3 regions of the Chryseobacterium tongliaonense genome follow, and region 1 is predicted to be linked to each of the others. Evidence: riboswitches for the same ligand, from Rfam matches in the RefSeq annotation. Region 1 holds a riboswitch; each other region holds the start of a gene.
The links. Region 1 has a riboswitch for cobalamin ahead of AB8P06_RS07935 (acyl-CoA thioesterase). Riboswitches for the same ligand answer to the same signal wherever they lie in the genome.
Positions count from the first base shown of each region.

Region 2: another riboswitch for cobalamin. It lies ahead of metE (5-methyltetrahydropteroyltriglutamate--homocysteine S-methyltransferase); the one in region 1 lies ahead of AB8P06_RS07935 (acyl-CoA thioesterase).
Region 3: another riboswitch for cobalamin. It lies ahead of AB8P06_RS03160 (TonB-dependent receptor plug domain-containing protein); the one in region 1 lies ahead of AB8P06_RS07935 (acyl-CoA thioesterase).

Region 1 covers NZ_JBGFFD010000003.1:94,589-104,585, reverse strand. The annotation lists gene AB8P06_RS07940 (HD domain-containing protein) at 49-639, shown strand; gene AB8P06_RS07935 (acyl-CoA thioesterase) at 803-1,186, opposite strand; cobalamin riboswitch at 1,303-1,483, opposite strand; gene AB8P06_RS07930 (hypothetical protein) at 1,528-2,328, opposite strand; gene AB8P06_RS07925 (endonuclease MutS2) at 2,359-4,506, opposite strand; gene AB8P06_RS07920 (GNAT family N-acetyltransferase) at 4,642-5,151, shown strand; gene AB8P06_RS07915 (uracil-DNA glycosylase) at 5,210-5,851, shown strand; gene AB8P06_RS07910 (hypothetical protein) at 5,838-6,338, opposite strand; gene AB8P06_RS07905 (DUF456 domain-containing protein) at 6,351-6,842, opposite strand; gene AB8P06_RS07900 (peptidase associated/transthyretin-like domain-containing protein) at 6,922-8,109, opposite strand; gene AB8P06_RS07895 (mechanosensitive ion channel family protein) at 8,376-9,638, shown strand; gene AB8P06_RS07890 (pyridoxine 5'-phosphate synthase) at 9,880-9,997, shown strand, end outside.
Region 2 covers NZ_JBGFFD010000004.1:357,985-367,981, forward strand. The annotation lists gene AB8P06_RS11590 (T9SS type A sorting domain-containing protein) at 1-114, opposite strand, end outside; gene AB8P06_RS11595 (tetratricopeptide repeat protein) at 200-1,792, opposite strand; gene AB8P06_RS11600 (helix-turn-helix domain-containing protein) at 2,249-2,527, shown strand; gene AB8P06_RS11605 (hypothetical protein) at 2,542-2,751, shown strand; gene AB8P06_RS11610 (DNA-3-methyladenine glycosylase) at 2,846-3,451, shown strand; gene mug (G/U mismatch-specific DNA glycosylase) at 3,461-3,967, opposite strand; gene AB8P06_RS11620 (Lrp/AsnC family transcriptional regulator) at 4,008-4,469, opposite strand; cobalamin riboswitch at 4,663-4,846, shown strand; gene metE (5-methyltetrahydropteroyltriglutamate--homocysteine S-methyltransferase) at 5,023-7,326, shown strand; gene AB8P06_RS11630 (DMT family transporter) at 8,135-9,004, shown strand; gene AB8P06_RS11635 (DUF6597 domain-containing transcriptional factor) at 9,098-9,910, shown strand; gene AB8P06_RS11640 (DUF6265 family protein) at 9,977-9,997, shown strand, end outside.
Region 3 covers NZ_JBGFFD010000001.1:675,408-685,404, forward strand. The annotation lists gene AB8P06_RS03145 (MbnP family protein) at 10-837, shown strand; gene AB8P06_RS03150 (cytochrome-c peroxidase) at 830-1,882, shown strand; gene AB8P06_RS03155 (transporter) at 1,895-2,848, shown strand; cobalamin riboswitch at 3,082-3,266, shown strand; gene AB8P06_RS03160 (TonB-dependent receptor plug domain-containing protein) at 3,422-5,401, shown strand; gene AB8P06_RS03165 (YncE family protein) at 5,398-6,534, shown strand; gene AB8P06_RS03170 (cell surface protein) at 6,549-7,751, shown strand; gene AB8P06_RS03175 (T9SS type A sorting domain-containing protein) at 7,793-9,997, shown strand, end outside.

The sequences.
Region 1 (9,997 bases):
AAAAGCCGAAAAATTTACAATTCGGATCACTATTCCTATTTTTGTAAGATGAAAATTCAAAAGGAAATCGATTTTATTTTAGCAGTTGATGCTTTAAAAAATGTACAGAGAAGAAATTATAATGCAGATGATTCACGACGGGAGAATACTGCCGAACATTCCTGGCAGATTGTTATTCTGGCCCAAATCCTTTATCCTTACGCTAAAAACAGGGCAGATATTGATTTATTAAGAGTAATAAGGATGCTTTCTATTCATGATCTTGTAGAAATAGAAGCAGGCGATACCTTTCTGTTTGATGAAAAAGCCATGATCGGGAAGTTTGAAAGGGAAAAAATTTCAGCTCAGAATATTTTCGGGATATTGGATGAGCCTTTAAGCACAGAGTTTTTTAATCTCTGGCTGGAATTTGAGGAAGAAAAAACACCCGATGCTATTTTCGCGTGTGCCATAGACCGGATTATGCCCTTTATTTTAAATTCCCACACTTCAGGAAAAAGTTGGACTGAGGCCGGAGTTACAGAAAAACAGATCAGGAATATGCTGGAAAATGCGATCACAAGAGCTTCGGATGAAATGGGTGAAGCTTTTCAGCTGTTATTAGACAGAAGTCTGGAAACAGAGAAGGTTTTGAGATGATTTATTTATCGCAGGGATAAACTAAGATTTTTGAACCGGTGATTCTTGAAGTCGGACAAAGGCGCTTCGAGGTAATACTATTGAGATAATATCCCAGATTATTGTGAGGACTAAAAGATAAAATAGGTTTCGGGCGGCCACAGGCCGCCCGAAACTTCACAATTTATAGTATCTGAATTGGTTTCTTGAATTCATCAATCGCCACAAAAGTAAAATCACCTACAATAGCACGCTCTCTTTCATAAGAATACATCTGCTCGGTATAAATTTCAACATTTACCTTCATACTTGTAGTTCCCACATGAGCTACCTTTCCGATTAATTCTATAATAGTCCCGGCCGGAATAGGTTTTTTAAAATCGATTTTGTCACTGCTCACAGTTACCACTCTTTTTCTTGCAAAACGGGTTGCGGTAATAAAAGCTACTTCATCCATTAATTGCATTGCTGTACCTCCGAAAAGAGTATCGTAGTGATTGGTAGTGTTCGGGAAAACCGCTTTGAAAATCCGGGTTTCAGATGCTTGGATTTTTTCTTCTGTAGTCATATTTCATTATTAAATTAATACGAAATGAAATATATTGGAACAAACGGAAGATGACAGGAACATTCGAGATTCCTGAAACAATCCATCAGATCAATAAACTTCAAATCGCGAAAGTTTCTTGTTTATAGAAACAGGCAGGTCTCCTGACTTGTAACTTCCTTATTCCCTTCCCATACTTCGGTACAGTGGATTTTTAATAAAGAATTTTCGTTACTTACAGTTGCGCGACAGTTCGTGATTTTCACACGATTCCCTTTTAATCTGTACTTAAACAGAACCAGTTCCTGTGATGAATAAGTATTAAAAACTTTTTCGGTGACAAAAATAAGGAATTTGACGGATTATTCCGGATTTTTATAAATAATCTGGCTGATTACCCTTCCTTCCTTTATTGTCCAGAATGTTGTATATCTGTTTTCACCGCTACCATTAATCATATATAGAAAGATATGATCATCATCAATGGAAGTAACTCCGATATTATTGAAGTCCATGGTCGGCTGAAACATATTTTTTATCGCTTCTCTTACAAAAACAGAGCCTCTTCCCGGTTGCTGTACTCTGATGGATTTGATTTCCGTCATTCCTTCAGGAAGCTCATTTCCGATTCCCCAGGGCTTTATTTTATCTATCGTAAGGATTTTTCCGTTGGCATCCTTTTCCTGTTTGCGGTAGCTTGCATTGGAAGGATAAATATCGATGATCACTTTACTTCTTTGTGCGGCCGGAATTTTCGGATTGTTATTATCTGTGAAAATCAGTGATCGTCCGTTCTTAGATTTGGAAGGAGTGTATTGAGGAAGCTGATCAATAAAAGCAATACGCTCTTTGTTGACCATTCCTTCTTTATTAAGACTGTCATATCTTACAAACGGTTTTTCCACTTCAGATTTTTCAGGATATTTTATCCAGATCCACTCGGTTTCTCCCGGAGCCGGTTTTACATAAACAAAAACATCTCCTCTGCGCATGCGGATTTTGTCTACAATTTTTCTGTAGTTATCCTTGGGAACACGCACCATTGCATAGCCTTCTTCCGCCTTTACAACTCCAAAAGGAACTTTATTCTGCCCTTTTACAAATGCTAAAGAAAACACACTGAAAACGGATAGGTAAAATGCTTTGCTTAAAGAAATCATCATGAAAATTTTTTAACAGCTCAAATATATAAATTAAATTCTTTCCAGCTCTTCAGCATCAATAGTTGTTTTAAAAGTTCCGTAATTCACAATGACCTTGTTTCGTGAAATTTTCTCGATCGTTCCTACACTGGTGCTTCCGGTAATGCGAACCCTTTGTCCTATTTTCATCCAGACAGCACGGTCACTTTTACGTTTTTCCTCTATCTTTTCGTTGGTTTCCGTAATTTTTTCAATGACTTCCTCTTTTTTCAGCTGCTGGGTTATTTTTCTTTTGACAACCTGGAGGCGCTTGGTTTCATCTTTATCAGCCCCGATTTTCCTGAATTTCTCCTGTTCCAGAATTTTCACAAAATCCTTTACAACATCCTTCCTTGATTTTCCCTTTACATAGCTGTCGATAAAAGTTTCGATTTTATTTCCAAACTGAAGTTTACGGTGCTCTTCCTCATAAAGCTTTTGAAAATTAAAAAGTTTCTGCTGAAGCTGGTCATTCAGTTTTTGCAGATTATCACGTTTATCTTCCACAGATTCTTTTCTTTCTGCAAGATCGGATTTCAGTTTTTCAACCTCAAATTTTTCCTGTTGAAGCTTGACAATCGTTTTATCAAGATTTACAATGTCATGTTCTACTTTTTTCTTGGCAGAATGAATAATAAACCTCGGGATTTTATTCTTTTCAGCAACCTCAAATGTAAATGAGCTTCCGGCCTGTCCGACTTCCAGTTTATACATCGGCTCCAGGGTTTCTTCATTAAACAGCATGGCCGCATTTTCTGCATTCGGAAGCTGCTCCACAACCAGTTTTATATTGGTGTAATGCGTTGTAATGATTGCAAAACTCTTCTTATCGTAGAAAAACTCAAGGAAACTTTCTGCCAATGCTCCACCTAATTCAGGATCGGAACCTGTCCCGAACTCATCAATCAGCAAAAGCGTATTGGCATCAGATTCACGGATGATTCCCGACATTTTTTTCAGCCTTGACGAATACGTCGAAAGATGGTTTTCAATAGACTGGTTATCCCCGATATCCGTCATGATCTTGTCAAAGAAAAACATTTCGGACTTTGGATGCACCGGCACCAGAATGCCACTCTGAATCATCAGCTGTAATAATCCTACCGTTTTCAGGGTAATGGATTTTCCGCCCGCATTCGGTCCGGAAATACAGATGATTCTGTTGTGTTCCGTTAAAGAAAGGGTTTGTGGGAAAATCGTTTTGTTTTCCGCTTTATTTCTCAACCACAATAGCGGATGGAATGCATCTCTTAATCGCAGTGTTTTATGACGGTTGATCTTGGGAAGAACTCCATTGATCATTTCTGAAAACTTAGCTTTGGCTCTCGTTAAATCAAGATCAAAAATGTAAATCTGGTATCTCCAGAGCTGAGGTTGGAATTCTGCCAGTTCAGCAGTCAGTTTTCTCAGGATCTTATCAATCTCCTTTTTCTCTTCCTCTTCATTTTCCCGAAGCTTGAAATAATGCTTTACAACACTGTCCGGCTGGATGTAGGTAATAGAACCGGTTTTTGAAAGTCCCAGCACTCTTCCCGGAACTCTTTTTTTGAATCCGGATTTTACCGCTAAAACCCTTTGATCTTCAATAATACTTTCGCGGATGTCATCCAGAAAATCACTTTGACCGTAGTTGAATAAGGCCCGGTTGAAATTTTCCTGAATCGCTTTTTTTGCAATCTGGATCTCAGATCTTAAAGTTTTAAGAACCGGGGAAGCTTCACTTTTTACCTCACCAAAACGGTTAAAAACCTTATCAACTTTATCAATAATCTCTTTTTTGAATTCCAGTACGGAAACGTCTTCCATTAAATTAGGGAAAGTTTCCGGCATCGTAGGGAAGAACTTCTGAAGTTTTCCTATCTGTTCCGTAAGCGTTTTTATTTTGATGAAAGCATTGTTTTCAAGACGGTAATTCTCAATCAGCATCAGCTTAAGCTCAGACTCAATATCTTCATACTCATCAAACGGAATAGCATTTGAACTTTCAAAACTCGATAAATATTCCGAAGTTTTTTTCAATGAAAGTTCTGCTTCGTCAATTTCCATCGGACGAAGTTGAAGGATTTTTTCTCTTGTTTTCGGAGAATACGCAAAAGGAGAAATTTCCGCGAGCAATTGCGGAAACTCTAATTCGTTTAAATCTTCTTTATTTATATACACACTGCAAATTTAGTGAGAAAAAGTGAATATGATCATGTGATAATTTGGAAATGAGTTAATTTGAGAATAGGATGATTTGAAAATAAAGAATATGAATAATTTTTTGAATGACTCAGCTTTTACTAAATTTGGAATATGAAACTGGAAACCGAACGATTAATTTTAAAAGATATTGATGAATCCAATGTCGAAGATATTTTACGTATCAGAAGCAACGAGATCATTAATAAGTTTGTACATAGAAATTCGCCAAAAACGAATTATGACGCGCTGCAATTTATCTTAACGATTAAAGAGAGAACCAAAAATAATCAATCCGTATATTTAGGAATTACGAATAAGGATCAGCCTGATCTCATCGGAACTATTTGTCTCTGGAACTTCTCTGAAGACCGGAAAACAGCAGAAGTAGGCTATGAATTATTACCTGACTATCACAGAAAAGGAATTATGTCTGAAGCTTTAGGCGCTGTTTTAGATTACGGGTTTAATGAATTGCATTTAGAGGAAATTTTAGCTTTTACCCATAAGTTGAATGATAACTCAAAAGGACTGCTTTTAAAACATCATTTTATTTGGGAAGCAGATAAAAAAGATGAAGATTTTCCGGATAATCTCGTTTTCAGATTAAAAAAGAACAAGTAATTGTTTTAACATTACCGCATTCTCAAATTAACTCATTTCCAAATTATCACATTTTCACATGACCTGGACAGAAATTTTAGCCCCGATAAAAAACACAGAATACTTTACCCATCTTTGGGAAAAAGTAAAACAGGAATATGCTACAACCAAAGTTTTTCCACCTAAAAACCAAATTTTCAGGGCTCTTGAACTGACACCTTTTGACGATGTTGAGGTAGTGATCATCGGGCAGGATCCTTATCATAATGATTATCAGGCTAATGGATTGTGTTTCTCTGTTTCCGAACAGGTTACCGCTCCGCCTTCGCTTAAAAATATCTTTATTGAATTAAAAAATGACCTTGGAATCGAGAGAACTTCAAAAGAGCTGGATGACTGGGGAAAACAGGGTGTTTTATTATTGAATGCTACACTGACCGTTCGTGCCCATTCTCCGAATTCACATAAAGATTTAGGCTGGGAAAAGTTCACTGATTTTATTATCAAAGAAATTTCCGATAAGAAAGAAAATGTAGTCTTTGTATTATGGGGCGCTTTTGCACAAAAAAAAGCCGAACTCATCGATCCGGCTAAGCATTTTATTCTAAAATCGGCGCACCCGTCACCATTTTCTGTACACAGAGGTTTTTTCGGGAGCAAACCTTTTTCAAAAATTAATGAATATTTAGTTTCAAAAGGGAAAAAGCCTATCTCATGGTAGGTTTTTCTCCGGTCTTTTTGATAGTGATCCCTATTTTATATTTTCCGGCCAGGGCTTTTGTGCCTCCCTGCGCGTTAGGAAACGGTGATACATCCGTCAAAGAAATAGTATATCCGTTGAATTCTGCAGACTGGAAATAATTCCGGCCGGCATTCTCAGTGGTTGCCAAACGTAAAGTAACAGGTCTTGTTGCGGTTCCCATGACTTCAACATCAGCAACGGCAACTCCTGCCCATACACAGTTAACTCCTTCCGGGCAACGGCTGTCTTCGGAAATCGCTTTAAAGGTAACATTCATCTGATATTCTTTCAGGAATCTGTTCTCTCCCTCATTGAAATAAAGGGTACTTCCTTCTTTTTCCATTGTTTTGGTATCTTTTGTATTGGAGGTTGCAGACGTTTTCGTTGAAGTTTTTCCCTTTTTTTGGGCATTACAGCCGCTAAGTGTCAAAAGTCCTAAACTGAAGATAATGGCTTTATGTAACATGATGTTCTTTTTTTAAATAATATTAAGCATATTAAGTACTACTACCAAAAACATTGCCACACCGACTACAAGACTGAATCCGGTTCCGTAAATAAACCCGATAAAAGCTCCTTTCGTAGATTTAAGGGCTTTATCCATGTCTTTGCTGTCGTGCAATAATTCCCCGATAAATACTCCGGCAAACATCCCGATTAAAAAACCTAACGGGATCGGGATAAACATTCCGACAATCGTTCCAATGACAGATCCTATACTTCCCCAGGTGGTTCCGCCATATTTTTTATTGGTTTTAGCAGGAATTACATAATTGAGCACAGCAGAAGCTGCCGTAAGGATCCCGAAAGCCCAGACATAGATCATCGGCAAATCGGTATCCGTCCCGAATTTATAGATTAATAAACCGCAAAAGCTCAGCAATAATCCTGGTAAGACAGGAAGGAAAGTTCCTAAGACCCCCAGAAACAGTAAAATAAGACAGACAATATTAATTAATGTAGTATCCATTTTGAAAATTATAATGCAAGATATAAAAAAAAGTGGCTTTCATAAAGCCACTTGGAAGATAGGTCAAATATTAAATTTCTTACAGGTTTAGTATTACGTATTCTAAAATAGGTTCTGCTTTTCCGATATTCCCGGCTGCATGATTGTGGAAAGTAGTATAATAAATTTTACCACTCGCAGAGTTTCCGGAGCAAGGTCCCTGTGTATCGCCGTGAGCCTGATGGGCAGGCCATGCGTTTTGATTGATTGTGATCGTTATATTATTACCACTCGCAGTATGATGACAAATGGTGATCTGGTTGTTGTTGGCTGTATTTCCTACAGGTACCTGAGGTGCGTTAGGATCAGTGTAATGATTTGTTCTGATCATTAATGGTTCGTTATTTTTTTCAACAAGAACCTCCCAGAAAGTAGAGTCATAGTTTTGAATTTTTTCCCATGCTGTCAAATCATAGCTGATGTCTAAGGTGTTAAAACCTATTGCAGTTGCTAATGGCACATCAGATACTGCACAATTGGTATAAGTGGTTGCCGTACCGATATTTTTTACGCAAAGAAGATTATCATTGATAAAACCTCCCGCGGCATTGCACATTGTTGTATTGCTGTCTCCACCTACAAGATATGCAGAAGCCCAGTCTGAGCTGTATAAACTCCCGCCATTCGCTACAAAAGTCGAAAGATTGGAATAAACCATTGCATCATTGCTTGGCGAAGAAGTTCCTGTCTGAGAAATACCTCTTGATCCACAGTTGAGGAAGATAATGTCGTATTGAGCAATCGTGTTAAGGTTTTTCAGATCCTGATAAGTGAGCTCAGTCGCTGTATATCCTAAATTGTTAATGAGCTCTTCTATTTCATCATAACTTCCTTTTACATAAGCCATTTTTGCAATCTGATTGAGTTTTGTTGCAGTAGCAGGAACTGTGATTGTCTCATTCTTTTTGATGTTTACAGGAGTTTCGGTTCTGAAATTCCGGCCGTCACCTGTCTGGATATGGAGCACTGTATTTCCTTCAGGAGCAGTAAGGCTGAAGTTTCCGTTTGAGTCGGAATACGTGTGGTAAACTTTATTTTCACTGTCGACGGTAAATACAAGAGCTCCACCAATGGGTTTGGTCCCGTTATTGGCGGAAACTTTTCCTTCAACTTTCCCGGTTTGGATCACATTGGGAGTTTCATCAGGGATGATTGATTCACCATCACCTTTACAATTCACTAAAAGCACAAATGTGCACAACAGAATAAATAAGTAGTTGTGTTTCATATTTAATTGATTTTGATTTGTTTAGTTTTTATCAAATTTAAAAAATTATTAATATATAATCAATAAAATTGTAATTATTTTTAATATTATTGATTGAATTTTTATTTATGATAATTTTTTTATTTATTAATGGTGGTTTTGGGAGATTTAATATCAAATGAAATTTTGATTAAAAATTAGGGAGCAATAAAAACGAATTGTTTTTGGGATGAAAATTGATATTGGGATTAATAAAAATCAGTCTTAAATTTCATAAATTTGCTATAATGAAAAACGAGTTACAAGATACAAAAGACTTTTTGCAGGATATCAGCGATCAGATTCATTATTTTGTTAAAGATAATGTGCATTCAGATCTGGTTCTTATTTTACAGATCCTTTTAAAATTTATATTTTTAGCAGGTCTGGTCTTTGTTCTCGATTTCATTTTTAAACTTCTCGTCAATACCGTAATCAAAAACTTTTTTGATAAAGAAAAATATCCTGTTATAAAATCAATCTACCAGTCAAGGATTACCAATTCAATTGTTCATTTAGGAGCTTTGAGTTTTGCAGGATATGCTTTGTTTTCTGTTTTTTACAGGCATCCCAAAAGTTTTGCATTACTGGAACTGATCGTTAATGTATCTATGATTTTTGTTGTAGCCGGAATGTTATTCAGAGCTTTGACTGCATTGAGAAACTATTTCGTTATCAAACAGGATTATTACAAAATAATGGCTCTTAATGCGATTTCCGAATCCATTAAGATTTTTGGGATCTTCATTCTCACAGTAGTAGGGATCTGTGTGATTTTCGGAATCAGGGGAACTACTATTTTAGGAAGTTTAGGAGCAATTACTGCAGTCCTGGTATTGGTTTTCAGAGATACCATTCTGGGGTTTGTGACAGGCTTACACGTGGCCACTTCCAAAAACATGAAAGTCGGCGACTGGATCGGGATTCCGAAATATAATATAGAAGGCAATATTTCCGATATCAGCCTTTTAACTACAAAAATCACCAATTTCGATAAAACAATTTCGACGATTCCCACTTATGATTTACTCACAACGGAAATCAAAAACCTTCAGGTAATGTCAGAATCAAACACAAGGAGGATTAAGAAATCAATCTATTTCAATATCAATTCCTTTAAGTTTCTGAATGATGAAGAGATTGAAAGATTAAAGGAAATTAATCTGATTTCCGACTATCTTGAACAGAAAGTCCTTGAAATTAAAAAAGAAAAAGAAAGCCTGGAGCATAATGATAAAACGATCAACGGAAGACAATTGACCAATATCGGTGTTTTCAGGTACTATGCTCAAAAATATATAGAAAATGACCCTGATGTCGATAAGAAAGGAGTAGTAATGGTTCGCCAGTTGGATATTACGCCCCAGGGACTGCCTCTGGAAGTTTATTGTTTTGCAAACGATTCAAAATGGGAGCGTTTCGAGCAGATCCAAGCTGATATCTTTGATCATTTATTGGTGGCATCCAAAGAGTTTGATCTTCAGGTGATGCAGGTGAGTGTTAAAGTTTAATTTTTAGAGGTTAGAAGTTAGATATTAGAATTTAGAGCTATTATATCACTTTTTAATATTTTACTTATTCTTGGCCTGCTAAATGTATAAATAAGAAATATTGAAGCAAGACTAAATGCCTTTAATTGGGCCTTGAGTTCAGCTTCTGATTTTCTCTGAAAAATAAAATGAAAAATAAAAGTTAGATAGAATAAAGAAGTTGATCCGGCTTCTGATATCTAACTTCTAACATCGTAAAATAATGACAAAACTAAGTGTAAACATTAATAAAATTGCAACATTAAGAAATGCAAGAGGAGGCGAAACGCCAAGCGTAACGGAAGCTGCAATAAAAATTCAGGAATTCGGAGGACAGGGGA
Region 2 (9,997 bases), on a different contig from region 1:
GTTGATGTCATACAGACGGGTTCCCCAGCCGGTAAGTAATCTGAATTCAGATTGTGCATTTACACCTATACTGCTTAAAACCAGGCAAACAGAAATAAAGTAATTTTTTTTCATGTGATGATCAATTTAAGTTTATACCACGAAGTTGTTTTCTTTTCTAAAGCCATGCAAATACTTATCGTGAGAATATCTGAATTCATTACACATATTCTTCGCTGGAATAGTCTTTTTTCAGGTTATTGATAAAGTACGAAGGGGTAACTCCCGTTTCTTTTTTAAATATAACGGCAAAGACTTCCCTGGAAGAAATTCCGCAGGCTTCAGCAAGATAGCTGATTTTGTATTCTCTGTACACCGGATTTTCATAGAGCTTATTGGTAATATAATCTATTCTTAAACCATTGATATAATTATTGTAGTTCTTTCCCTTATACTGCTTTATGATCTCGGAAAGATACCGGGTATTGGTATTTAATTCGTTGGCAAGAGAGGTAAGACTCAGGTCTTTCTTGATAAACTTCTGGGATTTCTCGAATTTTTCTAATTTAAGAAGTATGATTTTAACGGTATCATCGGTGATATTGATTCCTTTTTCTGTGGAAATATGGGATGCTGCTGAAGTATGAACAGGATCTTCATTTTTTGTTTTCAGACCTTCAATCATCGTTTCATATTTTTTATGAAGCTTAGCCTGGTTCCTTTTCCAGAAAAACAAACCTGCCAATAGCAGAACAACGGCAATACAGGATATAATGATGAGTATTTTCTGAATAGTATGGATATGAATTTCTCCCTGCTCAGCCATCAGATGTTTTACGGGTGTACTGATCGTCTTTTTTTCAGCATTGATAAGGCTGTCGTTGAGTTGGGTATAGAGATTCATATATTTTTTTGAATCCTCTTTTTTACCTTGCTCTACATAGGATTTGAAATATACTTCATAAATATCCCTGCGGATATAGGGTAACCTGATCTGTTTTTCAATTTTTTCAGCCTGTTCTGCATATGCTACCGCTTTATCATATTTTTTCTGATCATAATAAAGCCAGGAAAATTCGTTAAGAACCGTTACCTCAAGGTCTTTGCCTATTGTATATTTCTCATTCCGGCACAGGTCTAATGCCTTTAAAAAATACATTTCCGCATCCCGGGTATTGTGCAATGCATTGCTCGTCATTCCCAGATTAATATAGGCCAAAGCCAGGGTATGGTGTTTTTTATTAATAAAATCTTTGTGATCATCTACTTTATTAATGATTTCCAGAGATTTTTTCTGATAATATACTACAGAATCTATGGGAGCATTAACATGAGCAGAATAGCTGGCCAATCCATTATATATAAGTGCCTGCTGATAATATTTATAATTTTCTGAGGTTAGTTTCCCGGTAATATCCAGGGCTTTTAAAAACTCTTTGCGGCTGTTTTCATTAAAACCCAATTCTGTATAAGATGCACCTCTAAGCCTGTAGACATTGGAAAGCTGTTCATTATTTTTAGTTTCTACAGCCAGTTTTTCGGCTTCTTTACTAATCTCTATGACATCTTTAAAATTCCCTCTGTCAAAATACTTGGCCATAAGTATCGTATTGCTTTTCAGCATTCCTTCCTTATACCCCAATTCTTTAGATGCCCGGTAAATATTTTTACAAAGCTCTATCGTTTTTTCGGGATCATTTGCAGAATTTTCTTTTGCTTTTTCTATTTCAATGTCTACTTGTGCTTTATTACTTATCTGAGCATAAGTAAAACCGAAAATCAGGGAAAAGAATAAGAGTATATATTTTTTCATAAAGTGTGTTTAAAGCATGCAAATTAAGCACTAATTTAAGGATTAACATTTAAATATAATGTTAATAATTCGGAATTAATGGTATTATTTTAACATTCAAAACACTGATAAAGAATATATTAAAAGTTTTCATACCGGTCAGATTAAAAGCCTTGATATATATTCAGAAATCATCACATACACTGTTTTTATTTCACTCTGTAAACCCGTAATGTTGCAGAAACATTCAGATAGTTTCTAATCCCTCATCTCAAAATCAGGCAATTTTAAATACATTCTAATAACACAAATCAAGAAAAAGTAATGGTCAGAATCTGTAATCCCCTCAATTAGAGGTTTTGGCCTTATTGCTTTTGTTTACCCTGTTCCGAATGATGAAACTCTCATTAAATATCCAACCGAAACTGATCATGAAAACAACACCGGATTATAAAAGAATTTATACCGATTTAATCAATGAAAAATATCCCGAAAAAAAAAGAGGAATACCTATCGCTGTTGCCCAAAGAAAATTTTTCGGTTTTAGAAGTGATTAGTTTCAACCAGCTGCTCTTCAGCGGATATGATCAGAAAGCACATGATTTTAACCAGAAACACCGCTTTTATAACAAACAGGCTATCCTTGAAATTTTAGATTACCAGAAAAAGCACAAATACAATAATAAGCAGTTAGCCCATCATTTTAATCTGAGCAGGAATACAGTAACCCGATGGAAGAAGCTGTTTTTGATCTGAACCCCAGGAAAACTATGCATCATAAAAACTTTAATTTTAATATCCTCGTCGGAAAAAGCATTTCAGAAGCAGAAATTATTTTAAAAGGATACAAAATCAAAAAGCTGCAGCCCGTAGAATATGTCTGCTTTCTTAAAAGCTATTGCTTTGGACTGATCAGGACGAGACTGTATTTGTATTGTATTGATAATAAAATTCAGGATTATTATATCATCACTTATTAAAATTCAATACCGGCTTTTATTTTACTGATTGATTTTTTAGTGGTATTTTAGAACTTGAATTATTCTAAAACCATCACGATAAAAATAAATCAATTTGAAACTCAGATCATCATATTATCTTCATCAGGATGTAATTTTTCTGGCCAAAGATCTTTTGGGTAAAGTTCTTTTCACCAAAATCGGCGATGATATCACTGCCGGTATTATCGTAGAAACAGAAGCCTATTTTGGAATTCAGGATAAAGCATCTCATGCATATGGCGGGCGGCGCACCAACAGAACGGAAACACTTTACAATGAGGGCGGAACCTCCTATGTTTATTTGTGCTATGGCATTCACCATCTTTTCAATATCGTAACCTCTGTGGAAGATGATCCCAATGCCGTACTGATAAGGGCGGTTGAACCTCTCATCGGTAAAGAAATAATGGAAATGAGACGAAATATGCCAGCCTCAAAACCTGCTATCTCATCCGGACCCGGCTCTGCTGCGAAAGCTTTGGGAATAAATGCTTCCTTCAATAAAAAAGAGCTGACCGGGGAAGAGGTCTGGATTGAAGATCACTCTATTCGATATACTTCTGATCAAATCGCCGAAGTTCCTCGTGTTGGAGTAGGATATGCTCAGGAACATGCCCTTCTGCCATGGCGTTTTTTCGTAAAATCTAATCCATACGTAAGTAAACCCAATAAAATTTAGTTTCAGAGTTTACGAAGGATTATTGATCATATGATAGAAACCCGTGTAATTGGAAACAAGATTTTCCAGTGTAAATCCACGGTTCAGTCCGCTTGTATTCGGTAAAACCCAGACTTCTGCACCACAGAGATTTTCCGCTTGCTGTCCCCATAAAATTTCCTTCTTTCCGGAAAAAGCTTTATAGGCTGCCTTACCCAGGAAAGCAATATATTCAGGTTGAAATTTTGTCATTTTTTCTTTAAAAGTTTCAAGAGCATGATCAAATTCCTCTTTTGAAAGCTCATCCGCTCTTGAAGTTGGCCTTTCCACGGCAGTAGTCAATCCGTACCCAAACATTAAGATCTCTTTATCATTGACAGCTTCAATCTGATAAGGCGTAAAACCTGATAAATACAGGACTTTCCAAAACCGGTTACTTTTTCCTGAAAAATGATGCCCATCTGCAGCGGATTTTAAACCGGGATTAATTCCTACGAAAATAACTTTAAGATTTTTAGCAATGATATCTGAAAACATTGTTTTATAAATATGTTTTTAATTGGTGGAAGAGGACGTTTTATATGGTCAATCCATGCGTATTTTTTACTTCAGCCATTACGAAAGTGCTGTGTGTGCTGCCGATAGAATCTACAGATCCCAGTTTATTAAACACAAAGTCCTGGTAATGCTTCATATCCCGGACCTGAACTTTCAGAAGAAAATCAAAATCCCCGGAAATATTATAGCATTCCGCAACTTCTTCAATTTCCAGGATTTCATTGACAAATTCATGTCCCACAGACCGGTCATGGATTTTTAATTTAATCTGGCAGAAGACCGTAAACCCTCGGTTGAGCTTTTCGGCATCCAGAATAGCACTGTATCTTTTAATATACCCTTCCTGTTCAAGACGTTTTGCCCTTTCAAAAACAGGTGAAGGCGAAAGATTGATTTCTTTGGCCAGCTCTTTAACGGTCAGTTTTGCATTTTTCTGAAGCAGTCTGAGCAGCTGCATGTCTTTATCATCAAGGTATTCCACAGAATATTATTCTTTTAAATTTAAAATCAAACGAATATACAGAATTATATTCTTTTAAAGTCTTATTCTAAAGTTTTATTAGCTTAATTAATACGAAACTAATATTGTTTTATTCTGTATGTTTATTTTTACACAAAATTAAAATCTGAAACCAATAGTATTGGTCAGGATTTATAAAGAACAGTTCTTTAATTCTTCATCAAACAGGAAAGGTTTTACTTAAGGTAGATTAATAGGGAATCGTGTGAAAATCACGGGCTGTCGCGCAACTGTAAGTAACATACCAAAGTTTTTGTCTTTGCAATCCACTGCCGGAAGCGGGAAGGATAACGAAAACCGTTACAAGCCAGGAGACCTGCCTTTACTGAATGACAATGCTTTCGCGGTCTGAAGCTTTTGGGTCATGCAGATGATATATTTTTCAGTACATTTTATCAGGGGATGAAATTGTACGGTCCGGATATGTCATTATTTTCCAGAAACATCTTTATCGCAAGGCATTACGAAGCATTTCAAAGAGCTTAAAAATCAAGTTTAATTTAAAGGTTTAAAAATGCAAACACACATTCTTGGCTATCCGCGGATTGGCAGCAAAAGAGAACTCAAAAAAGCCTGCGAGCAGTATTGGTCAGGCAAAATCGTTTTGGAAGAACTTCTGAATACCGGAAGGAATATCTGCAATCAAAACTGGAATATTCAGAAAGAAGCAAGAATAGACCTGATTCCGTGTAATGATTTTTCTTATTATGATCAGGTGCTGGATATGAGCTTAACAGTAGGAGCCATTCCCGCACGTTATCATGAGGTTATTCTCAAAAAAAACAATTCTGAACTCGATCTTTATTTTGCCATGGCAAGAGGTTACCAAAAAGAAGGACTGGACATTACTGCCATGGAAATGACCAAATGGTTTGATACCAATTATCATTATATCGTTCCTGAATTTCACAAAAATCAGCAGTTCAGACTTACTTCCAATAAAATTTTCAATGAATTTGCCGGTGCAAAACAGGCAGGAATCAATGCAAAACCGGTTATCATCGGGCTCGTTTCCTACCTTCTTTTGGGAAAAGAAAAAGAGCCGGGATTTGATAAGCTGGACCTTGCTCAAAATCTTCTTCCGGTTTACATTGACATTTTAACTCAACTTCAGGAACAGGGAGCTGAATGGATCCAGTTTGATGAGCCTTTCCTTGCACTGGATCTGTCTGAAAAAGCAAAAGAAACCTATCAATTGATTTACCAGGAAATCAGGACGCAATTCCCGAAGCTGAAATTCATTATTGCTACTTATTTTGAAGGATTAAAGGATAATTTATCGCTTGCTACTGCGCTTTCTGCAGATGTTTTACATATTGACCTGGTAAGAAATCCTGAACAGCTGGAAGAGGTCTTGCATTCTATTCCTGAAAATTTAAGTTTATCATTAGGAGTGGTAGACGGAAGAAATATCTGGAAAAATGATTATGAAAAATCTTTGACATTCATTAAAAAGGCTGTTGAAAAATTAGGTACAGAAAGAGTTTTTATAGCTCCGTCCTCTTCATTGCTGCATTCTCCTTGTGATTTAGACTTTGAAACAAACCTTCCTGCTGAAATTAAAAACTGGCTGGCCTTTGCCAAACAGAAAGTCAAAGAAGTGGTAACACTTAAAGAACTGGCTACCGGAACAGAGGATGAAAATATTTTGACACATTTTGAAGAAAACAAAAAAGCCATTGCAGGCAGAAAAACATCTTCATTGATTCATCATGAAAGTGTAAAACAAAGAGTAAGTGCTATTACTGAAAAGGATGCCCGAAGAAAAAATCCGTTCAAAACCCGTAAGGAAGAGCAACAAAAAATGTTACAGCTTCCGTTATTTCCAACCACGACGATAGGCTCATTCCCACAAACTGCAGAAGTAAGAAACTGGAGAGCCAAGTTTAAAAAAGGGGAATTAACGGCAGAACAATATGATACTTTGCTGAAAGAGGAAACCCGGAAAACCATTCAGTGGCAGGAAGAGATCGGGATTGATGTATTGGTGCACGGTGAATTTGAGCGTAATGATATGGTTGAATATTTTGGGGAACAGCTGGAAGGGTTTGCCTTCACTAAAAACGGTTGGGTACAGAGCTACGGAAGCCGTTGTGTAAAACCTCCGGTGATTTTCGGTGATGTTTTCCGTCCTGATCCGATGACGGTTTATTGGTCTCAATATGCCCAGGCTCAAACAGAAAAATGGGTAAAAGGAATGTTGACCGGACCTGTCACCATTTTGCAGTGGTCTTTTGTACGGGATGACCAGCCCCGTTCCGAAACCTGTAAACAGATTGCGTTGGCTATACGCGATGAAGTTGTGGATCTGGAAAAAGCCGGAATAAGAATCATTCAGATTGATGAGCCTGCCATAAGGGAAGGGCTTCCTTTAAGAAAAAACAATTGGCAGAATTATCTGAAATGGGCGGTGGAATCTTTCAGGATTTCAGCCAGTGGAGTGGAGGATTCTACCCAGATCCATACTCATATGTGCTATTCGGAATTCAATGATATTATTGAAAATATTGCAGATATGGATGCCGATGTGATCACCATAGAATGTTCGCGTTCCCAAATGGAACTTTTAAATGCTTTCGCAGATTTTAAATATCCGAATGAAATTGGTCCGGGCGTTTATGATATTCATTCACCAAGGGTTCCGTCAAAAGAAGAAATGATTGAACTTTTAAGGAAAGCCCAGAATGTAATCCCGGCCGGCCAGTTATGGGTAAATCCTGACTGTGGCTTAAAAACAAGACATTGGGAAGAAACAGAAAAAGCGCTGATAGCCATGGTTGCAGCAGCTAAGGAAGCTTCGGCTGAGTATGCTTTTTGAGTAATAAATAAAAGAATAATCCGGCCCAAAATTTCATTTCGGGCCGGATTATTCTTTCTAGGCTTCATACTTTTCCAAAAACTAGTTTTGAATTCTCAAAACTTAGATATAATTCTAATTTATCCACACGACAAATTATGTCATATCAAGTCTTGAATTTCTAATATTTTTATTATTTTCAAATAGACTTACATTAATTTTCAAGATTTTGTTTAATTATAATTCTCTAATTTGATTTTTATTTGCAACAAAAACGCACTTAATCCAGTATCAGAGCATGTTTTATGTAAATGTGGAAAACTTTTCAGGTTAAAAGTCAATCAATTAGTACTTGTATCTTTTAAAATCAGTTCTTTTTCTCGACCTTTGTTATACAAATAAACTCGAGATTGAGCCCTCGAGTTTATAATTTTCCAAGATGGAAGAATCAAATCAGTTCAAAAAAAATTGTATGAAAGAGTTTAAATTATATTAAATCTCCCAAATCGATGGAATTTAAATGGAAAGATTTTTGAAAATGAACAAAATAAACAGCCTGTACAATTTAACATAATATAAATTATAGGATTTATTTTATCCATTACAGAAGAGTACTACTTTGCTTCGTATTTCCATTTTTTTCATTACATTTACTTCATTCAAAGTAAATATGAACCACACGAGCTGTCTTCCTCCACCAAGATTTTAATATTTCAATTCGTTTGAAGTATGATTAAGTGTCGATAAAATTTTATCGGCTTATTTTTTAATACTTCAGATTCTGATAAAATATTAATTACAAATCTTATTTACATACAGTTCATTCTCAATGAAAAAATCATATTTATTATTGCATCTGGCCGTAATACTGGCCGGATTCACAGGTGTATTCGGAAAATTAATCTCACTTAATGAAGGCTTACTGGTTTGGTACAGACTTTTATTCTCAACCATTATTTTATTCTTATTGCTAAAGCTGCTGAGAATCCGTTATACGATCTCTAGCCCGGAAAAATTGGCTATAGCCAAAATTGGATTACTCCTTACCTTGCATTGGTTGTTTTTCTATGCGAGCATTAAATATTCAAATATTTCAATCGGCGTTGTATGTTATTGTCTTACAAGTTTTTTCACTGCCATATTTAAACCGTTGATTGATAGAAAGAAATTCAAAATTTCAGAATTACTGCTCAGCACTTTGACACTCGCCGGAATAAGTTTAATCTTCCATTTTGATGCCTCTTATCAGTTGGGAATTGGCTTAGGTGTTGTTTCATCAGCTTTCGGAGCGCTTTACACCATTTACAATGAACGTCTGGTAAAAAATTACGACAGTAAAATTATCAATTATTACCAGATGATCAGCGGAACCGTTTGTTTAGGGGCTCTCCTGCCGGTTTATCTGTATTTTTTCCCGGTAGAAAGCTTTATTCCGGGGATAAAAGATACAATTTATCTGGTCTTTTTATCTCTGTTCTGTACCGTTGGCCTGTACGTCACTTTTGCAGAAGTATTAAGAAAAATCCCTGCATTTACCGTTAACCTGACGTTTAATCTCGAGCCTGTTTATGCTATTATCATGGCTTTTTTATTCTTTAATGAAAGCAAGGAAGTCAATATTGCTTTTTATACAGGACTTTCACTGATCATGATTTCCGTGGTTGTACAGACCTTTATTTCTGTCAGAAAAAAATCTTAACTTGTTATCTTAAGCCTCTTGTGAAATATTGCAGGAGGCTTTTTTATTAAAATTTCCGAACTTATATTTCATAAAATTTTATATTTGCTTCCTATGAATTATCAAACATTTCACCCCCATCAGGATCTGGTATCATTGATAAAATGCTATTGGACACTGGAAAGCCCGAAGGAAGAAAATCCGCAACGGCAAACTATTGTTCCGGACGGTTGTATGGAAATGATTTTTCATTACGGTGATTTATACAAGCAATATATGGATAATGGAGATGGTATTGTACAGCCGAGAAGCTGTGTTTTTGGCCAGCTCACCCAACCTCTTGAAATAGAACCGACGGGTATTACAGGTATTTTTTCCGTTCGTTTTCATCATGATGGCTTCATTCCGTTCGCGACAATTCCTATCAAAGAAATGGATAACAAAGCCGTTTCCCTAGAAAAATTATTCGGGAAAGATGGAATTGAACTTGAAAAAAAAGTGTTAAGCTCAGAAACTATAGAAGAAAAAATAGTTGCTGTCGAATCCTTCTTATTACAACGTTTAAATACAGAAACCATTGACAGGATCGTACAATCAACGGTAGATACCCTTCTGACAGCCAACGGACAGATTTCTGTAAATGAACTTTCAAAACAGATCAATATCAACCGCAGACAGTTGGAACGCAAATTCTCGTCTGCAATTGGACTAAGCCCGAAACAGCTTTCCAAAACAATCCGGCTTCAGAATGCACTTAAACTTCTTTTGAATAAAGAATTTACCAGCCTCACTGCATTAGCCCATGAAGGTGAATATTATGATCAGGCTCATTTTATTAAAGATTTCAAAGAGTTTACCGGACTTACACCCAAGGAATTTTATGGGGAAAATCTCAAAATGTCCACTCTATTTTACGGAAGCAATTAGCCTTGTCGCATTTTTACAATTTTGAATTTCACACAATTCTGAACTTTGTTATCTAATAAAAATAAAATGAAAACAAAGTTGATCCTT
Region 3 (9,997 bases), on a different contig from region 1:
AAATCAACAATGAAAATTTATAAACTTTTATCGCTATTCCTTATTACCACTACTTTACTGGCACTTTCATCATGCCGGAATAGCGATGATGAAGATCCACAAAATGTTTCTTCAGGAAACCTTCAGATAAAATTTGAAAACGGTTTTAATAACCTTGGAGATATTGTTTTAAATCAGACGGTACAAACTTCTTCCGATGGCCAGAAACATCAGTTCTCAGCATTAAAATATGTGATCAGCAATATCAGCCTGATTGATGAAAACGGGAATGAATTTAAATACAATGATAATAATCCGGATAAAGGGGCTTTTATCATAGACCAGGCAGACGCCGTTGCAGGAATTGTATACCTGAATTTAAATGAAATTCCTAAAAACAATTACAAAAAAATAAAATTCGGATTGGGAATCAGTCAAAATGCTTATTTGCTGGGGCAGAACGGGCAGGCTGAATTCTGGAACAAAGCAAAAGCCAAAGGGATGTCGTGGTCATGGGCTGCCGGCTATGTTTTTGTAAAGCTCGAAGGAAAATACGGAACATCTTCAGCCGACACGGAATTCATGAACCACACCGGAAATATGGGAAATGTTTCAGCCAATAATACGCCTGATCTGTACAGGGAAATTACATTGGATCTGCCTACAACAGCAAGAGTAACGGGAACTGTCACTCCTTCAATCCATATTCTGGCAGATTTAAACCAATATTTAAGCGGAGAAACTTCACTTGCATTATCTGCAGCAAATGATATGATGATGGGCTCGAGCCCGCACTTGGTCAATGTGACGAATAACCTTACCAAAATGTTTAAAGTAGACCATGTTCACAATGACTAAGATCAGGATATTATTGAACTTAATATGGAGTTTTGCTGTGCTTTTAAATTTCATATCATGTTCGGATGAGGTAATTGAGCCTTTGGAAAAAGATGAAGCGTACCTACTTCAGTTTCCTTTTTATTTTCCCGGAATGAGTGCTGATTTGTCTGGAAATCCGGTAACGAAGAATGGTGTGGAGCTGGGACGGAAATTATTTTATGAAGGCAGACTTTCACGGAACAATACCATTTCATGCGGTTTCTGCCATATTCAGGAAAATGCGTTTACCCATCACGGGCATACGGTGAGCCATGGTGTGGATGACAGAGTAGGCATCAGAAATGCACCACCGATTCAGAATATGGCATTTTTAAAACGGTATATGTGGGACGGTGTGATTCATAATTTGAATGAGCAGCCGATTATTCCGATTACAGACGTGAATGAAATGGATAGCTCGATGCCGGAAGTCATTTCCAAGCTAAGCCCAGATGCTCAATATAAAAAGCTCTTCAAAGCGGCTTACGGAGACGAAAATATAACAGGTGAAAGAGTTTTAAAGGCTTTATCACAATTTATGATTACCATGATCTCCGCAGATTCAAAGTATGACCGCTACAAACAGGGGAAAGAAGCCCTGACTTCACAGGAATCTCAGGGAATGGCTTTATTCCAGCAAAAGTGTGCTTCATGTCACAGCGGGGAATTATTCACTGATGAAAGCTTCAGGAATACAGGAATGTACTACAATACCCAGTTTAAAGATGCCGGCCGCTACAGAGTGACTCTTGATCAGAATGACTGGATGAAATTCAGGGTGCCGAGCCTGAGAAATGTAGAATATACAGCACCATATATGCATGATGGCAGGTTTTACAGCTTGGATGCGGTACTTAATTTTTATTCGGATCAAGTAGAGAATTATGCAAATCTCGATCCTTTGCTTAAACAAAACGGGCATCTGGGAATTCCGATGAACAGCCAGGAAAAACAGTTTGTCATTGCTTTCCTGAAAACACTATCGGATAAAAGTTTTATTACCAATCCAAAATTCTCGGAATAAATGATAAAAGACATGAAAAATATAATTTTTACATTATTCACTTTGCTGTTATTCAATATGGGTAAAGCTAATATGATCAAAGACAGCATTGAAATTCAGAATCATGATTTCAGTCCCGTTTTATTATTTAATGACGAATGTGATGCGTGCGGTTGTGCCGCAGGAAACGGTTCGTCCGGATTTGAGTCTTTACTGAACCCTCAGTTTATAGGGATCAAGTATTTCGCCCAGCATTATAAAGCTAAAGAAAACCTGTTTGTAAAAGATTTAACACAGGATCAGTACTTCAATACCATTCAGTTGTGGGGGAAAATTCCGGTAACCAAGAAGCTGAGCGTTTATACAAGCCTGCCGTTTCATTTTCATGAGAAAAAAACAATGCAGGGTGATATCAGAATCAGCGGGGTCGGGGATTTAAACCTGATGGGAATTTACCAGTTATTGAATTCCAAAGATTCGTTTCATCAGCTAAATGGTGGCTTCGGGCTCAAAGTTCCGTTAGGGAAATTTGACGAAAAGGGAATCACCGGACTCAACCCGAGTTTCCAGTTGGGAACCGGAAGCTGGGATTATCAGATGGTTTTAAATTATAAATACCAGAAAAATAAAATAGCTCTGCTTTTCAATATGGATTACACTCTTAAAACGGAAAATAAGAAAAACTACCGGTTTGGAAATCAATGGAATTATGCTGCGACCGGATTTTACCAACTGTATAAAACGGATAATATCATTTTTTCAGGTAAAACCGGAATGCAGGGTGAAGTTTATGACCGGAATAAACAGTTTGACGAAGCCTTACCGAATACAACCGGTAGTGCGCTCTATGGAAAGCTGGGCTTTGAAGCAGTTTATAAAAAATGGAGCCTGGGAAGTGAAATAATGCTTCCTGTCTATACTCAACTGGCCGGTGGAGATATTGAAGCCAAATCCCGGTTTTCTGTTTTTATCAATTTTGGAATTTAATATTTAAAAAAATCTGAATTTATGTAACGCAAAGTTTTATTTGGAAGATGGTAAGCTTATCAATGTGCTTAACCCAACAACTTGTAATTGATTAATCTTTGCTCAACTAAGAATATTCAATTGTAAAAATGAAACTTTGCGTTAATAAATTACATGCTTTATTACAAAATACATCGTTTATTCGTCTGAAAATCATTTTGTTGCCAGATCTATTTGTTTATGTCGGGAATTTTCTATCTTTGCCGCAATCTGGTGAGCCATAAAAAGCGCTTAAAAGGGAATCCGGTGAAAATCCGGAACAGACCCGCTGCTGTAAGCTCCACACCAAAGTTTTTGAAGAATATATCCACTGTTTTTTAATGGGAAGGATTTCAGAAACGGAGTAAGTCAGAAGACCTGCCAGAAGATATAACGTTTGACGCTTTCGTGGAATAAAGCTTAGGACAATAATGATTCTGTGCAGCTATAACTGTGCCTTATCATTGTTTTTCTTATATCCATTAGCGTTATCATTATTCCAATGAGCTAATGGTGACAAATTATACTTTACGATACCATAAAACTTTTATCACAGTGTTTGTGGTAATAGCACAACTCTTTTGCTCCCAGTCGAAAGACACAATCAGGGAACAGATGATCATTCCTGTGAGCATTCAGAAAAAGAATTTTAAAGAGATTCTTCCGGCTCAGGTTTTATCAGGTGAGCAGCTGGAAAGGCTCAACAGCCAGTCTGTGGCAGATGCTTTGCGTTATTTTGCGGGAATTCAGATCAAAGATTATGGCGGAATCGGAGGCTTGAAAACCGTGAATGTCCGGAGTATGGGAAGTCAGCATGTAGGTGTTTTTTATGACGGAATCCAGATCGGAAATGCACAAAACGGAGTGGTGGATCTGGGAAGATATTCCCTTGATGACCTTGAGGAAATCTCTTTATATAACGGACAGAAAAGTGAGATTTTCCAGCCGGCTAAAGATTTCGGGTCTTCAGGTTCCATTTATTTACAGCCTAAAGTTCCCGGTTTTAAAGGAAACAGGAAAACCAATCTGGTACTGAAATTTAAAAACTCTTCAATTGATCTATTTAATCCTTCATTTCGTTTAGAGCAGAAAATTTCTGAGAAAATCTCAGCGAGTTTCAGTTCTGAATTTTTGCAGAGTGACGGTATTTACAAATTCAGGTATAAAAAGAAATACCCTGATGGTGAAATAGCCAATGACACCATTGCCAAAAGGTTTGATTCCGATATTACTTCAAAACGCTTTGAAACCAGTATCCACGGTGAGATGAAAGACGGAAGCTGGACCGTAAGAGGATACGGATACCTGTCTGACCGTGGAATTCCCGCAGCGATTGTCAATAACCGTTTTGGAGGAAGAGGGCAGCGGCTGAGGGACAATTCTTATTTTGCTCAGGGAAGCATCCGGAAAAAGCTTTTCCCAAAATTCGAGACCCAGCTTAAAGCTAAATTTGCCTACGATTATACGTTCTATGCAGATACTCTTTCTACGGAAACCGCTTACCCTGCGCGGAATACATACATCCAGAGAGAAGCTTATGTTTCTTCATCCAATCTGTATTCCATTACTTCCGATTGGGATGTCAGTGTGAGCGTAGATTTTCAGTACAATAATCTCGATGCAGACCTTACTAATTTCTCTTATCCTACCCGATATACTTCACTTGTCGCTTTTGCAACCACGTATCAATGGAACCGTCTTAAATTTTTAGGAAGTGTTTTAGGAACTTTTGTTCATGAAAATGTAGAAAAAAATTCAAAATCTCCTGATAAAACAGAATGGACCCCGTCAGCATTTTTATCCTATCAGCCATTTGATTCCAGGGATCTTACCATAAGGGCTTTTTACAAAAGAATATTCCGAATGCCTACTTTCAATGACCTGTATTACACCGTAATCGGAAATGTGGCACTTAAACCTGAATTTACCAATCAGTATAACCTGGGATTTACTTATGAAAAAACATTTAAAAGCCCAATTTTTAAAGGGATTTATGCCAAAATAGACGGCTATTTCAATAAGGTGGAAAATAAAATCATTGCTGCACCTACCGGAAACCTGTTCCGTTGGATGATGCTGAACCTTGGAAGCGTAGAAATCCTCGGAACAGATGTTCATGTGCAGACTCAGATAGATTTTGGAAAAGTAATCCTGAGGCCACAGTTGAACTATACCTATCAGCGTGCGAGGGATTTTTCAGACAGGAGTGAATCCTATTTCGGGGATCAGATTCCATATACACCATGGCACAGCGGGAATTTCACAATGATGGCAGATTATAAAGACTGGAGCTTCAATTATAGTTTTGTGTATGTCGGGGAGCGGTATGACGGGCAGCAGAATAATATACAGTATAATTATATCCAGCCCTGGTATACCCACGATTTATCGGTTCAGAAAAAAATCAAATGGAACTCCCACGAATTTAAAGCCAGCCTTGAAGTCAATAATATTTTCAACCAATATTATGATGTGGTCCTGAACTATCCCATGCCCGGCAGAACCTTTAAACTCATTGTAAGCTTTACCCTATGAAAACAATAAATATCAGTCTTTTCGCCTGTCTCCTTATTTTTCTGTACTCCTGCAGAACAGACGAATACATTACCCGTGAAGAAAAGGAAGAAGGTCTTGCACAGCCTGAAAATACAGCAATCAAAGGCTTTTACCTTTTGAATGAAGGAAATATGGGGAGCAATAAATGTACCCTGGATTTCTTCGATTACACCACCGGAACCTATCACCGGAATATCTATGCGGAAATCAACCCGAATGTGGTCAAGGAGCTGGGTGATGTGGGAAATGATATTCGGATTTACGGAAGTAAGCTGTATGCCGTGATAAATGTCTCCAATAAAATAGAAGTGATGGATGCCAAAACAGCAAAACGGATTAAAACCATCCCGTTACAAAACTGCAGGTATCTTACCTTCAAAGACGGAAAAGTATATGCCAGCAGCTATGCCGGGCCCGTAGTTTTAGATCCCAACGCACCGATCGGAAAAGTCGTGGAGATCGATACCGTTTCCCTATCCATAGAGCGGGAAGCTACCGTTGGGTATCAGCCGGAAGAAATGGAAATTATAGGAAATAAATTGTTTGTAGCCAATTCAGGCGGATATAAATTTCCCAATTATGACAGAACGGTTTCAGTAGTAGACCTGAATACTTTTACAGAGACCAAAAAGATCGATGTTGCCATCAACCTCCATCATATTAAAAAAGATCATTACGGAGACCTGTATGTAACTTCAAGAGGAGATTATTATACGGTTCCTTCCAGCCTGTATCTTGTGGATGCCGTTACGGGAGCGGTGAAAAAGAATTTTAATATTGCAGTCAGTGAAATGACGATCGTGAATGACAAACTCTATTATTACGGTAACGAATTCAACTACACCACCCATTCTTACACCAAATCTTTCGGGATTATCGATGTGAAAACCGAACAGGTCATCTCAAATAAAATGGTAGATCAGGAATATGCCGATGCCATAAAAAATCCTTACGGGATAGCTGTAAACCCTATCACTGAAGACATTTACCTCACCGATGCCCGGAACTACGTGTCCACCGGATTTGTGTATTGTTTCGATAAAAACGGCCATTTCAAATGGAAAACCGAAGGCGGAAATATCCCGGCCCACTTTACCTTTTTGTATAAATAAAATTGATCCCAGACATGGAAAAAAACATAAAAAACATTCTGAAAACTACCGCACTGGCTTTTCTTTTAACAGGAATAACAGCCTGTAAAAACGATGATGATATCAACGGCGGAGATCTGCCTTTTGATGGCCTTAAAGGTTCTTATACCGTTGACCGCTTTAAAGTTTTGAATATTGCTCCGAATGCAGCCGGTAAACTGACCTGGAGTATTGCCGATTCTATTATTTCTGAAAATGCTGAGCTGGATTTTATCAGTCCTTACGCTAAAACCTATCCACTTACCTTAAAAATTGAAAATAACGGAGCGGTGAAAACTTATACATCCGCTATTGTAGTAAAGAAGGAAGCCGGAACTTACAGCAGATATATTTCCAATGTATTTGACTTTCGCCCTGCAGTGGGGCAGTTTATGAATGAAACGCCTGAATATACAGCAGGAAATACCTTCAGCCAGATGCTTCAGAAAGCCAAAGAATCTTTGGTAGGTTCTAACCCTACGATGATCACATTAGGTGGTTTCGGAGGTTATGTGGTCTTCGGTTTTGATCACACGGTTCCGAATATGAGCGGAAAGGATTTTAAAATCCTCGGAAATGCATTCTGGGGAAATAATGCAAATGACCCGCGTTCCGGATCCTGCGAACCGGGAATCATTATGGTTGCCTATGATAAGAATAAAAACGGAAAACCGGATGATAACGAATGGTACGAAATAGCCGGAAGTGAATATTTTAAAAATACAACGGTTAAGAACTACAGCATCACCTATTTCAAACCGGATGAAAATAAACCGGCTGTTCCCGGAGCCGATTCGTGGCAGGCTGATGTAGAATATCTCAAATGGCAGGATAACCTGGGGAATAACGGCTTTAAAACTAAAAATGCATTCCATGCTCAGAGCTATTACCCACTATGGATTTCAGAGACTTCTTATGTTCTTACGGGGACAAAAATGAAAGACAATTTTTATGATCAGAGCGGGAACGGTTCCTATTGGGTAGGGAAATCCTATGACTTCGGATATGCGGATAATGCCCCGAACAATGATGAAGCTTCTGATATCGATATTTCCTGGGCGGTTGATCATAATGGGAATTATGTAAAGCTTCCGGGTATTGACTTTGTGAAAGTATACACCGGAATCAACCAGGAAGCCGGCTGGCTGGGCGAAGTCTCTACAGAAGTAGGCGGAGCTTATGATTTACATCTTCATTAAAAACAAAACCTTAATATAAATTTCTTTAAAAATTATTTACAATGAAAAAGATTTACCTTTTAACGCTACTGTTGCTGTTTGCATTTTTTACGAATGCACAGGTTACAGTGCAGGGAGTACCTCGGAATGACATCAAGGAAAAGCCTGCAAAAAAACACCAGCTGAAAAATGCTGCAACGGTAACTAACTTTTCTGATATCCAGTATTGGGTAGGTACCGGAACAAACCAGGCTGCTTTTGTAGTGCAGTGGAATGACAACAAGAATCCGGATGCTTTAGTGTGGGGATTCAAATGGAACGGAACCGCAACCGGAGAAGATATGATGAAAGCTATTGCAAAAGCAGATCACAGATTGTTTACGTTATTATATCAGGGAACCCAGTTCGGAACTGCCGTCGGAGGTTTAGGATATGATTTAAACGGTCAGGGAACCAATACGCTTTACAAAAACGGGAATACCACTTCTCCTCTGTATCCGGTAAATGGCATCGTGAATACGACAGCTTATAATTTTGACGATTATACAGCAGCAGATACCAATGATCACTGGCAGTCCGGATGGAATACAGGGTACTGGTCCTACTGGGTGAAAGATCCTGCAGATACTGGTTTCGGGTATTCGGGAGTGGGAGTGAGCAGCCGTGTTTTACAGAACGGTTCATGGGATGCATGGAATTTTAACCCCGGAATGAATTCTGTACCGCTTTCTTCTACTTTGACACCGGCAACTTTATCATCAGCATTATCATATTCTTCATTAACCAACTTTACAGACGGTTATTTTATGGTGAACGAAGAATGGTTCGGGCATACCAACGGTTCTGTCAACTTTATCGGCAATAACGGGCAGATTGATTATCGGGTATATAGTAATGTCAACAACAATCACGCATTTGGAGCTACTACACAATACGGAACAATCTACGGGGATAAATTTTATTTTATCTCAAAACAGGCTGCAGACGGTGGAGACACCCAGTATACTCCGGGTGGAAGATTGGTTGTGGCAAATGCAGCAACCATGCAGAAAATTGCAACGTTCAATTCAATCGGCGGTGGAGACGGAAGGTCTTTTGTGGGCGTCAATGCACACAAAGGTTATATCGGGACTTCCAACGGAATTTATTTATTTGATATCGATAATTTACAGGTTGGAAATCTGATTCCTACTACAGGAGGCGGAAGCCAGTATGCAGGGCAGATCGGAAATATGATCCGTACCTCACAATATGTTTTTGCCGTAAAACAGTCAACCGGAATATTGGTTATCAATCCTAATACCAGCGCTGTCACTCATACCATTTCAGGAGGATTCCATTCTATTACACAGGCTAAAGACGGAAGTGTCTGGGCGATTCAGGATCAGAAGGTGGTAAATATTAATCCCGTTACTTTTGCGACAACGGAATATCCTATTCCTGTTACCAAATATTTAGGTTCTTGGGGTGCCTGGAATGCAGGAAGCTTTACCTACAGCAGCCAACAGAATGCATTGTATTGGCTCAATTCGATTAATAGTTTCGTTTCCGGGGCTCAGATTATAAAATTTGATGTGACAACGAAAACGTTCAATGAAAACTTTGCCGTACTTCCGGGACAGACAGGTACTTACAAGCAGATCCCTTATGGAGCGGCATTGCGTGTAAATCCGGTTACAGATGAAATAATTGTAAATACTACAGAAAGCGGTTTCGGAGCGCATTATCAGAAAAACTGGATTCATACTTTCAGCAATACCGGAACTCTGATTAATACAAAGACCCTGGTTGATTATTACTGGTTCCCGGCTCTTGCGGTATTCCCGGATAACAGTGCTCCTGTTGTCAGCAGCGCATTCCCATCAGAAGCTGCGGTAGATGCTACAACAGTTATCGATTTGAAAACAGTGGTTTCTGATGCGGATAATTTATCTTCAGCAATTGTAAAAACGGTACAATCAAACACTAATCCTTCCATTGTTTCCGCAGAGATCAATGCCAATGATGAATTGGTTTTAACGCCGCAGGCCACCGGAACTGCAACAGTAACGGTAAGCTTTAATTCAAACGGAAAATTAGTTGAAAAATCGCTTACTGTCAATGCAAGTGTTTCTACCTTAAGTACAGTTGAAGTGAAAAAACTCGAATTCAGTATTTACCCGAATCCTGCAACTGAAATTCTTAATATCAGAACGCAGGATAAAGTTTCAGGTATTACCGTTTATGATGCTTCCGGTAAATTGATAAACGCTCAGTTCAGCAATGGG